3 regions of the Latilactobacillus sakei subsp. sakei DSM 20017 genome follow, and region 3 is predicted to be linked to each of the others. Evidence: riboswitches for the same ligand, from Rfam matches in the RefSeq annotation. Region 3 holds a riboswitch; each other region holds the start of a gene.
The links. Region 3 has a riboswitch for thiamine pyrophosphate ahead of thiT (energy-coupled thiamine transporter ThiT). Riboswitches for the same ligand answer to the same signal wherever they lie in the genome.

Region 1 (4,291 bases), 960 kb from region 3:
ATTGGCCCATATTATTGAACTTCATGTAAGCAACTGCTGGCATGTTCGTAATAATCACCATCATCGCTGTTTGCTTACCAGCTGCAACGATTTGATCAAGATCAACGGTTGCCAGTAAGTCACCATGCTTGATTGTTTGGCCTTCTTCAACAGCGACTTCAAAAGGTGCACCGTTCAATTCAACCGTATCAATCCCCATGTGGACTAAGACTTCCAAACCATTAGTCGTCTTAATACCAATCGCATGCTTCGTTGGGAAAATCGTCATGATTGTCCCATCAACTGGTGCGACAATCTTACCATCAGTTGGCACGACTGCGTAGCCGTCACCTAACATCTTTTGTGCAAAAGTTGGATCATCAACATTTTCAATATCAATCAATTCACCGTTTGCAACTGCGTAAAAGACATCTGTCTCACCTGAGTTAATATCACTATCAACAGGGGCTTCAACTGGTGCAGCAGCTGGTTCTGATGCGCTGGTTGCGATTGGTGTGTTGTGGTTATAAAGTTCTTTCAAGGCATCCGCCACAAATTGAACTTCTGTCCCGATAATAATTTGAATATTGGTTTTGTCTAAGACGTTAATCCCAGCGGCACCAGCTGCCTTGATAGCAGGTTGGTTAACGTTGGCTGTATCTTCTAATTGTAGACGCAAACGGGTCGTACAGTTATCGATTACTTTAATATTGTCTTTACCACCGATTGCAGCGTAGATCCGTTTTGCTTGAATCATGAATTTATCATCAGTAGCATCTGTTTCGACACCGGCAGTATCTTCATCAACAGCATCATCTGCTTCGCGACCCGGTGTCATCAAGTTGAATTTCTTGATGGCAAAGTTGAAACCGAAGTAGTAAATAACTGCCATGACTAAGCCTTCAACCAATAACATCAATGGTTGGCAACTGGATTTTTTAAACTTAAAACATAATCGACTAAACCAGCACTAAATGCGAAACCGGCTGTCCAGTGGAAGAAAGCAGCGACGGCTAATGAAATCCCTGTGAAAGCTGCATGCAAGACATAAAGTGGCCATGCGACAAACATGAATGAGAATTCAAGTGGTTCTGTCACACCTGTAAAGAATGACGCAAAACCAGCAGCTAACATCAATGAAGCTGTTGCTTTACGACGTTCTGGGCGAGCGTTCTTGTAAATTGCGTAGGCCCCAGCGGGTAACCCAAACATCATGACTGGGAAGAAACCAGCTTGGTACATCCCTGTCTTACCAATCACGGCTGTTCCGTTAGCAAGTGATTTCGCACCGCCCAAGAAGTTACCGATATCGTTAATGTTAGCAACATCAAACCAGAACACTGAGTTCAAGGCGTGATGTAAACCAGTTGGAATCAATAAACGGTTGAAGAAACCGTATAGACCGGCACCAACCCAGCCAAGTTTTGAAATTGCTTCACCAAATGATACTAAAACAGTAAAGACAGCTGGCCAAACAAAGTACAAGATTGCTGAAACAACCATCATTGCTGTTGCGGCCATAATTGGCACCAAACGTTTCCCACTAAAGAAGGAAAGCGCCATTGGCAACTTCACGTTGTGGAAACGATTGTACATTGCAGCTGCAATTAAACCGGCGATAATCCCGATTAAAACATTACCTTCGATTTTACCAAAGGCTGGATTCACCTTAGCGATATCTGATAAACCTTGCATCGCTTGAATTGAGGCAGGTGCTAAAATTGTCTTAGGGACTAAGAAAGCGACTAAACCAGCAAGTGCGGCTGCCCCATCCTGATCCTTAGACATCCCTAGGGCTAGACCAACGGCAAATAATAATGGCAAGTTGTTTAAAATTGCGCCGCCACCAGCTGCTAGGAAAATTGTAAAGACGTTTGCATTTGAATCGCCATTGCCAACCCAGTTAGCAATCCCCATCAAAATTGCGGCTGCTGGTAATACGGCAACAGGCAACATTAATGAACGACCCATTCGTTGTAAGTAATTCTTCATAAGGTGTTCTCCATTCATTCATTTATTTCGTTAACAATATTAAATCATTAATGCAAACGATAAGCAAGCGCTTAATAGTTGGTATAGACCTTTAAGGCCAAGGAATAAAGCGGTTTCTTAATTCAAAAATATTTTGGTCTATACCGTATAACGGCATTAATTATTACCTTAAAATTAAAACGGTTGCAAAAATAATGATTTGACGTATACTGAAGGTACAATTTAATCGCTTTGCACTAGGGGTGTTCTTAGAAGAACTGAGATAGGTTTGTACAACCTGATCCCTTTGAACCTGTAAGTTCAGACTTGCGTAGGAAAGTGCCTTTCTCTATTAAACCAACACCACTTTTCTATGCATTCGTGCATCCAAAAGTGGTTTTTTTGATTTTAAGGGAGGTTTTTTTGCATGTCAAAGACACTGTTAGACCAGATAAAACAAGCTAACCCGATTATCACCAACGTTGCCAACAGCGTCACGGTCGATCAAGTCGCCAACGTTCAAAATATAATCGGTGCATCTCCAATCATGTCTAGTGATCCTGAAGAGGCCCCAGAAATGGTCGCTATTGCGCAGGCACTCAGCATCAATATTGGGACACTATCCGCTGAACCCATTCACCAAATGAAGACTTTAATGGCTGAAGCTTATCGCCAAGCTAAACCAGTCGTCATCGATCCGGTCGCAGTCGGTTCAATTCATTATCGTCAGAAAATTATCGATGAACTCTTAGCATTGGGAACACCCCAAATTATCCGCGGAAATGCGGGCGAAATTGCTTATCTAGCTGGTTTAGACTGGCAAGCTAATGGTATTGATGCAGGCAATGGCGAAATTGATCTCGTAAAAGTTGCTCGAACAGCGGCTAAAAAACAGCAAACAACCATTTTACTTTCAGGTCCAACCGATATCATCACTGATGGTCAACACACGACCAAAGTCGCCAATGGCACGCCACTTTTCCAAGTCCACGTCGGCTCTGGCGATATGCTAACTGGTCTTTGCGCTGCATTTGTCGCCGTTAGTCCTGACAATCCCTATCAAGCGGCCATCGACGCGGCAACGACCTTTGCAGTCGCCGGTCAATTAGTCGCCGAAGCAATGCCAACGCCTTTACCTGGTTCTTTTTACCCACAACTATTAGACTGCTTGTTTAACATCACAGCAGCTGACGTTCAAACCCATGCACAAGTCACGGAGGTCTTAACTCATGAATAATTTCCCACAAGCCTTAACAATCGCCGGTTCAGATAGTGGTGGCGGTGCTGGTATGCAAGCCGACATTAAAACCATCCAAGAACGCGACGTCTTTGCCACCAACGTGGTCGTCGCAATTACGGCCCAAAATACAATTGGCGTTCAAGATAGCTTCCCGCTACCGCTCGAACTAGTCACCAAACAGTTTGAATCGCTCGCAGCCGATTTTAAGATCCGAGCCTGTAAAACAGGCATGCTCGCCGATGCTGAGCACGTCGCCGTCGTTGCCCAAAACCTCCGGCGCTTCGACTTTGGCCCCTTAACACTCGATCCGGTTATGATTGCAAAAGGTGGTGCCTCTCTACTAGCTGACTCCGCCATTGACACCTTACGATCAGAACTCTTACCTTTGGCAACTGTCTTAACACCTAACCTACCAGAAGCAGAAGTTTTAACTGGTCAAAAAATTCAAACAACTGCCGATTTTAAAACCGCCGCAACGCAACTACAAAAAATGGGCGCTAAAAATATCATCATTAAAGGTGGCCATCTCGATAATAGTGACCAAGCCTGTGATTACGTTCTCTACGCAGATGGTAGTGACGACTGGTTAAATACACCACGGATTGCGACCGTTCGCACCCACGGCACTGGTGACACCTTCTCGGCTTGTTTAACCGCCGAACTTGCTAAAAAAGTCCCACTCAAAAAAGCCATTCAGATTAGTAAAGCCTTCATTCAAGCTGCCATTGCTAACCCAATTGCGGTCGGCCACGGTCACGGCCCTACAAATCATTGGGCTTATCAGGAGGTTGAACATGACTAATATTGCCCAGGAAATACTCCAAACTTATTTAGTGGCTGGTACACAAGATACTGGTCGAGAAAACTTTTTACCTATACTTGACCAGGCTTTACAAGCTGGGATTACTTGCTTTCAATTCAGAGATAAGGGCCCAAATAGCTTACCAACTGACGCAATGCGGTCCGACTACGCCAAAAAGGCGCAAGCACTTTGTCGTACTTATCACGTGCCTTTTATTATCGATGATCGCTTAGAATTAGCTTTAGATTTGCAAGCAGACGGACTCCATGTTGGGCAATCTGATCAACCATGGCCTAAAA
Region 2 (4,291 bases), 130 kb from region 3:
GCCAACCATCGACCCGCAGTGGTCACGATGTATAATGGCCGCCATTATCAAAATGACGTTTTTGAAACGCTCGATCAATTTTACCAAGAGACGTTAGCAAGTTTGGAAGCGGCCGGTTTAACGCGCCAACAAATCGCTTTGGATCCTGGGGTTGGTTTTTCACACGCTAAAAATACAGCGTCTCTGGATCTGTTTAAACTCAATAGCGTTCAACCAACAATGAAGTATCGTGCGCCAATTATGGCGGGGATTTCTCGGAAAAGCTTTATGGAAAGCAAATTTGATTATCCGATGGCAGAACGCTTAACCTCAACGCTGTTATTGGAACAATTGATGGTTGAGCAGGGGGCCCGTATTCTGCGCGTGCACGATGTTTTGGCAACGCATAAAATGATCAATTTATTCAAAGGTTATCAGCAAGCAGATCTATTAATGGCGGTCCGCTCATGAACGATTTGTTAACGCAAATTCAGCGGCTAGCTGAGCAATCAGCAGCGTTTAATGACCGACAAAAATATCAGATGATTAGTGAATTGATGGCCCAACAAAAACGGCCCCTTTATCGGGCGGTCAACGATCAATATCATTTATCCGCTAGTGCCCTCGTATTTAAAAATAATCAGCTATTGATGGTTCGGCATCCATACCTGCATCAATGGTTGTTACCGGCGGGCCATGTTGAACCGTCTGAAATGCCAGTTCAAACGGCACTACGCGAGTTATTGGAGGAAACTGGGCTAGTCGGGGAGCAAGCACAATTGGTGGATGCCAATTTGATCAAGATCCCGGACAATCCATTGAAAAAGCAAGCAGCCCATATGCACATTGATTGCCGTTACTTAATCACTGCAAAAGAGCAGGTAAGCGCACCAGCCGAGCTACCCAATCATTGGTTTTCACAAGATAAAGCACCGGCGGAATTCCAACCCTATTTTAAACTTTAATAAGGTGAGGGCTTATCTTTACCGATAAGCCAGATATTTTTTAAAAATTAAAGGAATTATTACTAGGAGAAACAAATGGCGATTACAATTAGACATGAAGAAGAAAAAGATTAAAGAGGGGCTGAATAATTGGAGATTAGACGCTATCAGCAGGCGGATTGTCAAGCAGTGGCAGAACTGTTTTATAAGACAGTGCATACAGTGAATGCTGGCGATTATACGAAAGCGCAGTTGGCTGTATGGGCCACTGGTGAGCCTGATTTAAAGCAGTGGGATCAATCGCTGCAATCACATTTCAGTGTTGTCGCACTTGAAAATGATAACCTGATTGGTTTTGGAGATATTGATCAAGCTGGCTATCTCGATCGGTTATTTGTCCATGCCGATTATCAAAGAAGAGGCGTTGCGACTGCTATCTGTCATCAGCTCGAGCAAGCTGTTGCATGCCGAGTTGTCACACATGCTTCGATTACGGCCAGACCGTTCTTTGAAAGTCGGGGCTATCAAGTGATTCGAGAACAACAAGTAGCACGGCAAGGTGTTTTATTGACCAACTTCGTTATGGAGAAAAATAGGTAATCAATAGTTTTTAGTTTTCTATGATAATTCTAATGAACAACCGCTTACATCCATGCTATAATAAAGCCACAATTGAATAACGCATCTGGGGTGCCTAAGAGCTGAGATTATACCCATTGAACCTGATATAGTTAGTACTAGCGCAGGGAAATGTCGTGTCGTTTGTTTATTAAACGTGCTACCCGTCAATTCTTAATTGGCGGGTATTTTGAGTGCTTGTAAAGCGGCCCCAGAGGTGAATTAATAGGAGGGGCAACATGTCATTTACAAGTATTGTTCAAGAGAAAGTCGCACCATATTGGGAAGGTAGTTTACGTCATCCGTTTATCGTTCAACTGCAAGCGGGGACGTTGCCAGAAGAAATATTCCGGTATTATTTGATTCAAGATCATTATTATCTTCGTTATTTCAGAAAATTACATCAAATCGTCTCCGATCGATGTCAAGATCAAGAATTAAAAGCGTTGATGACACTAAGTGCAACTGGTTTGAAAGATGGTGAAATGATCGTTCGGGAACAATTTTTTGAAGCCTTAAAAATAACGGCTGATGAGGTTCAAGAAACACCCGTTGCGCCGACAACTGATCACTATATTGCTCATATGTATCGACAATTATTTGCGGATAATCCCGCAATCGCGGCGGCTGGCCTATACCCTTGTGCTTGGTTATACAGTGATATCGGAATGGCTTTAAGTCAACAGCCAGCTTCACCCAATCCATACTATCAACGCTGGATTGAAACCTATACGAAGGCTGAACTGCAGGATGAAATTCAAATGACGGGTATTGTTTTAAATCGCTTGTATGCATCGAGTTCAGCTGATGATCAGGTTAAAATGGTGCAGGCGTTTGTTCGTAGCAGCCAATTGGAATACCACTTCTGGGAGATGGCTTATCGCAAGGAACAATGGTTGCGTGGGGACGAATACGATGAACAATAGCCGAACGAAGCGATTAACCATCCTTGCGATGATGATTGCACTAGATGTCATCTTGTCGCCATTATTTCGTATTGAGGGGATGGCGCCGATGTCGAGTGTTCTGAACGTTACTGCGGCGGTGTTAATGGGCCCGGTTTATGCAATCGTAATGGCGTTGGTGACTGCTATTTTAAGAATGATGTTACTGGGGATTCCGCCTTTAGCCTTAACGGGGGCTCTTTTTGGTGCTTTATTAGCTGGTCTTGGTTATCGGTATGGTGGTCATATTGGTTGGGCAATTGCGGGTGAAATTCTAGGAACGGGTTTAATTGGCTCATTACTTTCTTATCCAATCATGATTTGGTTTACGGGTAGTGCTAACGGTTTATTTTGGTTCGTTTACACACCACGCTTTTTTGGCGGTGCCATTTCGGGCAGCCTAATCGCTTGGTTATTCTTGTTTAAATTAAAGGAAACAACGATTTTTAAACGAGTTCAAGCTGATTTTTACAAATAATAAAAAAGAGCAACGCTAAATGCGTTGCTCTTTTTTAGATTGTAGCGGTTTATTTGAATTGTTCAGTTTGGTCTGTTGTTAGCCAGAAGGGTTGAGAAGTGACGTTAAAGTGCATGTCAAATGCGCGACTACCCATTTCTTCGCCATCGACCTGGCCGAATTCTAACGTTTGGGTTCGAACAACAAGATCGTCGGCTCTAAAATGATGAACAGCTTTGTAGCGAGTGTGCTTACCCATTAACATCATAATAAATAGGTAGCAGAAAAAGAAAACGTTCAACTTCTCTATCACCACAAGGTCCAGTTTTTGATCATCGACGCGTGCAGAAGGCATAATGGGAACACCACCGCCAAAGTAAGGATGATTCGTCGTTGTGACTAGAAAACCTCGGCTGAAATTTTTAACAGTGCCATTAGCCTTGACGGTAACTTGGAAAGCATCTTGTGACGTAAAGGCTTGGATTAGTGAGAAGACGTAAGACAGGGAGCCAATATGAAACTTATTTAAAAAACGTTTGCTTTTAGAGTTATTGGTGATGCTGACGACGGAAGCGTCAAAACCAATACCGACATTGTTGACGAAATAACCGGTCTCGTCCTTAAGGGCATCATGATAAACACCCAAATCGATATTGACGGGGGCGCTAGTTGCAAGAATCTGTTCAAGGGCTTGTAGTGGATCACTATTTAAGCCAATTCCGCGGGCGAAGTCATTGCCGGAACCACAAGGTAAATAAGCGATGGGAATGTCGGTTTTGCCGGCGTTCTGAACACCGTTAATTGCTTGGTTTAAAGTACCATCACCACCGATAATTAGTAAAACTTGATTGGTTCGTTTAAAGCGAGCAAATTGGTAGGCAATCCGAGTGGTATGGCCGGGATAGCTAGAAATTTGTAGTTCGTATGAAATGCCGCGTTGCTTGAGGACGGTTTCAATCTGCGGCCAAATCTTCTGAGCTCGGCCAGTACCAGCAACTTGGTTTAAAATAATATAAAAATGAGGCGTATCAGCCATTCGGATTCCCCCTTTCAGAAAAGATATTCGGTGTATATTATAGCGGGAAATGACAAGTTTTACTACCTAAATTTTTGATAAGAATCTAAAAAAGGGCGGGACAAACGTTAGTTTGTCCCGCCCTTAAAGGTTTTATTCGTTACTTTGAATGATCATTGGTAAAATCATTGGATGGCGTTCCGTCTTTTCAAATAGGAAATCTTGAAGGCCATCAATAATTGCTTCTCGGACTTGGCTTTCAGTGACCTTGTCGTTAGCATTGAACGTGTTGACGATCATTCTGAAAACCCGTCGTTGGGCTTCGCTGATCAAT
Region 3 (4,291 bases):
AATGAACATGTTATAATGTAATGGAATTCACAAGGAGGCCGATAATGATGAAACATACGTTGAAATTAGTGCTCACAATTGTGGTTGGGATTACCGCATTAATATTAGCCTTTTTATGTCAACAACCACTGTGGGCCCAAGTATTAGTTAGTCTAGCTGGGGGGTTAGTCGCGTTATCGATGCTGATTGAGATGATTCGCACTTTAAAATCAGGTCGATATGGTGTTGATTTACTAGCCATTACGGCGATCATTGCAACACTCGCTGTTGGTGAATATTGGGCTGCCTTGATGGTCCTCGTAATGTTAACAGGCGGCGATTCCCTGGAAGATTACGCCGCGCATAAAGCAGGGCGGGAATTAAAATCATTATTGGACAACTCGCCCCAGGTCGCGCATTTAATGCGTGGTGACGGACTTGTCGATGTTGCTGTCGACGAACTCCAAGTCAATGATCAAGTTGTTGTGAAGCCAGGAGAACTGGTTCCGGTTGACGGTCATATCATTGAGGGGTCATCGCTGTTTGATGAATCGTCTCTAACCGGTGAATCACGCCCAGTTGAAAGAACAATCAATGAGCCAATTATGTCAGGGTCAGTAAATGGTGAGACATCAATCACGATGGTGGTCGATCAATTAGCTATTAACAGTCAGTATCAAGCAATTGTTAAACTGGTTGAAAGCTCAGCAGCACAACCTGCCCATTTTGTTCGTTTAGCGGATCGCTATGCCGTACCATTTACATTAGTGGCGTATTTGATTGCAGGGGTGGCATGGTGGCTCTCAAAAGACCCTGTGCGCTTTGCCGAGGTCTTGGTGGTCGCGTCGCCATGCCCGTTGATTCTCGCGGCACCGATTGCGCTTATCTCAGGTATGAGTCGTGCCAGCCGGAATGGGATTATCGTCAAAACGGGGACGACAATTGAAAAATTGGCGTTGGCCAAATCAGCTGCTTTTGATAAAACAGGCACGATTACGAATGGCCAATTAACCGTGGATCAAGTTGTACCGATGATTGATATTGAACCATCGGAGTTATGTCGTTTAGCAGCCAGTGCTGAACAGGCTTCGGCCCATATTCTGGCTCGTTCCTTACTACAAGTCGTCCCAGCAGCGCAATTATTAGAAATTATTAGTTTAAAAGAAATGACAGGTGCTGGTGTGACTGCCCAATTAGCATCTGGACAGACGGTTCAAGTCGGTAAATTTGAATTTGTGGCGCCTGACCAAGCTAAACAATCCCAGACACAGACAACTGTCTACATTGGCATTGACGGGCGTTATGCGGGCTATATCACATTTATCGACCATCTTCGCCAGGAAGCGCCTCAAACGATGTCAACGCTCCATCAGCTCGGTTTACAGCGCTTAATGATGCTCACAGGGGATCAGGCGACAACCGCTAAAGAGATTGCGGCTCAAGTTGGCATTGATGAAGTTCACGCTGGGTGTTTGCCTGCCGATAAGATTCGACTCATCAATAATGTCACGCCGGAGCAGCGGCCGATAATCATGGTTGGCGATGGTGTTAACGACGCACCATCCTTAGCGAGTGCCGATGTCGGAATTGCGATGGGTGCTCACGGTGCCACAGCAGCGAGCGAATCCGCAGATGTCGTCATTTTAAAGGATGATTTGAGTCGGGTTAGTGGCGCCATCACGATTGCACGGGATACAATGCGGGTGGCGCGCCAGTCCGTTTTGATTGGGATCTTCATCTGTATCGGATTGATGTTGATTGCCAGTACCGGTGTCGTGCCAGCTTTAATTGGGGCCTTATTCCAAGAAGTTGTCGACACAGTTTCGATTTTATACGCATTACGTGCTAGAAATGACCATTAAAAAAAGAGGCCGCTGAGGGCCTCTTTTTTGTATTGTTAACTATTCTTCAGATTGCACTTTTAAAAACATATCTTTTGGGAGGTATAGTTTCGGAATCATCGCTAATAAAATCCCAAAGACGATACCATTTAAGATGAAGCCGGCAACGAAACTACCGCCATTCACAGTTAATGAATAGAGCCAAGCATTCATTCCTTTAGGCGCGTATGAGCCCCAGTAGATGGCCCCAGCTAAGAAGTGGCAGAAGTATTTGGCGAAAGTACCAATGAAAGCTGCGGACCAAAGGAGCGCAATCGTTTTTACTTTGGTATTTTGTTGGATACTTGCTTGAACTGGTTTTTGTAAAACGCCAGCTAGGCCAACGACCATGAAGGCAATCGTAAATTCAAGTAATCCTTGCCAAACATTGAGAACGCTCCCGTTGCCGAGGCCTCGTAAGACGAGGTCTAAAAGGCCCCAGATTAAACCCGAAACCATCCCAGCCGCGGCGCCGCGACGGAGACTATAGATAATAATGGGGATAATCCCAAAGGAAACCTCAATCGCTGATGGCCCTACAGTATGCGGAATATATTCCAGAGCCATCGCAAATGCCGCGATAATGGCCCCTTCAATTTGAATCAATAACCGTTGATGTTGCATAAAAATAACCCCTTTTCTTGGTTAACCAACACAAAAAAGGAGTTAAAGTCTCAACTCCATCACAATTCCTACGCTTGTCTTAACAAACAGGTTCGAAGGGTCTGATCATCTAATCACTCTCAGCCAATGGCTCCCCTTTGCGATGGTTAATATTTAAATTTTAAGAACGTTTTCAGTATACCGGATACAACAAAGATGTCAAGCAATCAAGCTTCATTCGAGCTTATCCATTGCCGAGCGCTGTTCGTCATCAACCACGTGCGTATACAAATGGGTGGCCTGCGTGGTGGTTTGGCCCAATTGGGTCGCTACGATCGTTTCGCTGTGGGTCGCTGACATCAGATCGGTTGCGAGTGTATGACGGAATTTATGCGGCGTTAGTCGAACGCCAAAAGCTTCAGAGTACTTAGCTACCAGTTTTTCAATGGCATAGTTACTGATTCGCTTCGCTTGACCGCGATACTTTGTGACAAATAAGGCCCGTTCGTTAGCGGCTAAATAGCGTTGTTGCCGGATTTGAACGTAATCTTGCAGATAAGGTAAACCCCAAGGTGCGATCGGCACGGTATCTTGTTGACCGCCTTTGCGAATAACCGTAATTGTTAGTTGTTCAAGGTTTAAATCAGAAACGTTAGCTTGGGCGAGTTCGGAAAGACGAATGCCGGTAGTGAGTGCCAATACGCAAATCGCAATATCCCGTTCACAATTCTGCGTATAAGAAGCGAGTTGGCGATTAGATAGCGCACTGGGATAGTCGACTTGCATAAAGGCAATGAAGTCGTGTTTTTTATCACCGGTGAGCAACTTTTGACCGATATGGCGGGAACGAGTGGCCATTGTCTCGGATGATTTGAGCAGTTTGACTTTTTTCATGACGTTGCGGTAGAAATAAGGCTCACCATCGGCTTGTTCGGCTTCAATCGTCAGGAAGTACCAGAGCGCATTCAAAGCGTTGATAGAGCGATTAACAGCCTGAAAGGAGAGCTTGTGATTATTTGCTTTTCGTTTATTCATTAAAAAGATCTTATAGAGTTCGATATCTTCTAATTTCATCTTATCAAGCGCAACAAGAGGGATATCCTTAGTCGTTTGAACAGTAACGATTTGTTCGTCAATTAACCAGGAGAAGAAGCGGACGTATTCTTGGAGATATTGATAGAGCGTTGCAGAGGAGTATGCATTGGCTTGCCGATTAATATAAAATTTACGGACGTAATCGGGAAGATCCGCCAAGCGTTGTTCACATAGTTCGAGATAACGTTGTTGGTCCATGATTGAAACCACCTTAATAGAGAATTATAGTTATTTTAACAAAAAAGCGGCGAGAATACTACAAGTGTTGTTAAAACCATAATTTTAACAACACTTGTTTGGCAAATTTTGACCACTAACCCTAGAAATCTGTTTTCAGACCATCTGCAGCAGCCATTTAAAAACGAATAAAATGCCTGTTTAACGGTCTTTCATCTTAATGAAACGTTGATATAACAGTGTTTATAGCATGATTAGGCCGATTTGAGCATCAAATTAGCGTTTTATTAAACTCGGATTATGGTTAATGATTATCAATTTGAGCCTCAAAATTATGGATTTTACAGCTGCATAAATCAATCCTAAGTTATTTAACGAATTTCATGTGGTTATTGATTATTAATGATTAGGCAGTGGTTTTAATTTGCGATCAGATCAGTAATTTAGCATTGAGATTTGTTAATCGTAGTTGAGTTTTTTAAACGGTTGATGTTTTAGTTAAAGCATTTTAAAACGTTGCTAAAAGAATTTGCTAAATTAAGGACTTAAATACAGAT

Region 1: another riboswitch for thiamine pyrophosphate. It lies ahead of thiM (hydroxyethylthiazole kinase); the one in region 3 lies ahead of thiT (energy-coupled thiamine transporter ThiT).
Region 2: another riboswitch for thiamine pyrophosphate. It lies ahead of tenA (thiaminase II); the one in region 3 lies ahead of thiT (energy-coupled thiamine transporter ThiT).

What each region holds. Positions count from the first base shown of each region.
Region 1 covers NZ_AP017929.1:501,971-506,261, forward strand. Annotated here, with positions in the region: partial or broken gene nagE (N-acetylglucosamine-specific PTS transporter subunit IIBC) at 1-1,971, opposite strand, end outside; TPP riboswitch at 2,200-2,305, shown strand; gene thiM (hydroxyethylthiazole kinase) at 2,378-3,187, shown strand; gene thiD (bifunctional hydroxymethylpyrimidine kinase/phosphomethylpyrimidine kinase) at 3,180-3,992, shown strand; gene thiE (thiamine phosphate synthase) at 3,985-4,291, shown strand, end outside.
Region 2 covers NZ_AP017929.1:1,330,889-1,335,179, forward strand. Annotated here, with positions in the region: gene folP (dihydropteroate synthase) at 1-450, shown strand, start outside; gene LEUCM_RS06700 (NUDIX hydrolase) at 447-944, shown strand; gene LEUCM_RS06705 (GNAT family N-acetyltransferase) at 1,074-1,523, shown strand; TPP riboswitch at 1,600-1,689, shown strand; gene tenA (thiaminase II) at 1,781-2,467, shown strand; gene thiW (energy coupling factor transporter S component ThiW) at 2,457-2,963, shown strand; gene LEUCM_RS06720 (diacylglycerol/lipid kinase family protein) at 3,013-3,978, opposite strand; gene rnjA (ribonuclease J1) at 4,111-4,291, opposite strand, start outside.
Region 3 covers NZ_AP017929.1:1,463,369-1,467,659, forward strand. Annotated here, with positions in the region: gene LEUCM_RS07315 (heavy metal translocating P-type ATPase) at 48-1,841, shown strand; gene thiT (energy-coupled thiamine transporter ThiT) at 1,881-2,483, opposite strand; TPP riboswitch at 2,532-2,630, opposite strand; gene xerS (tyrosine recombinase XerS) at 2,697-3,755, opposite strand.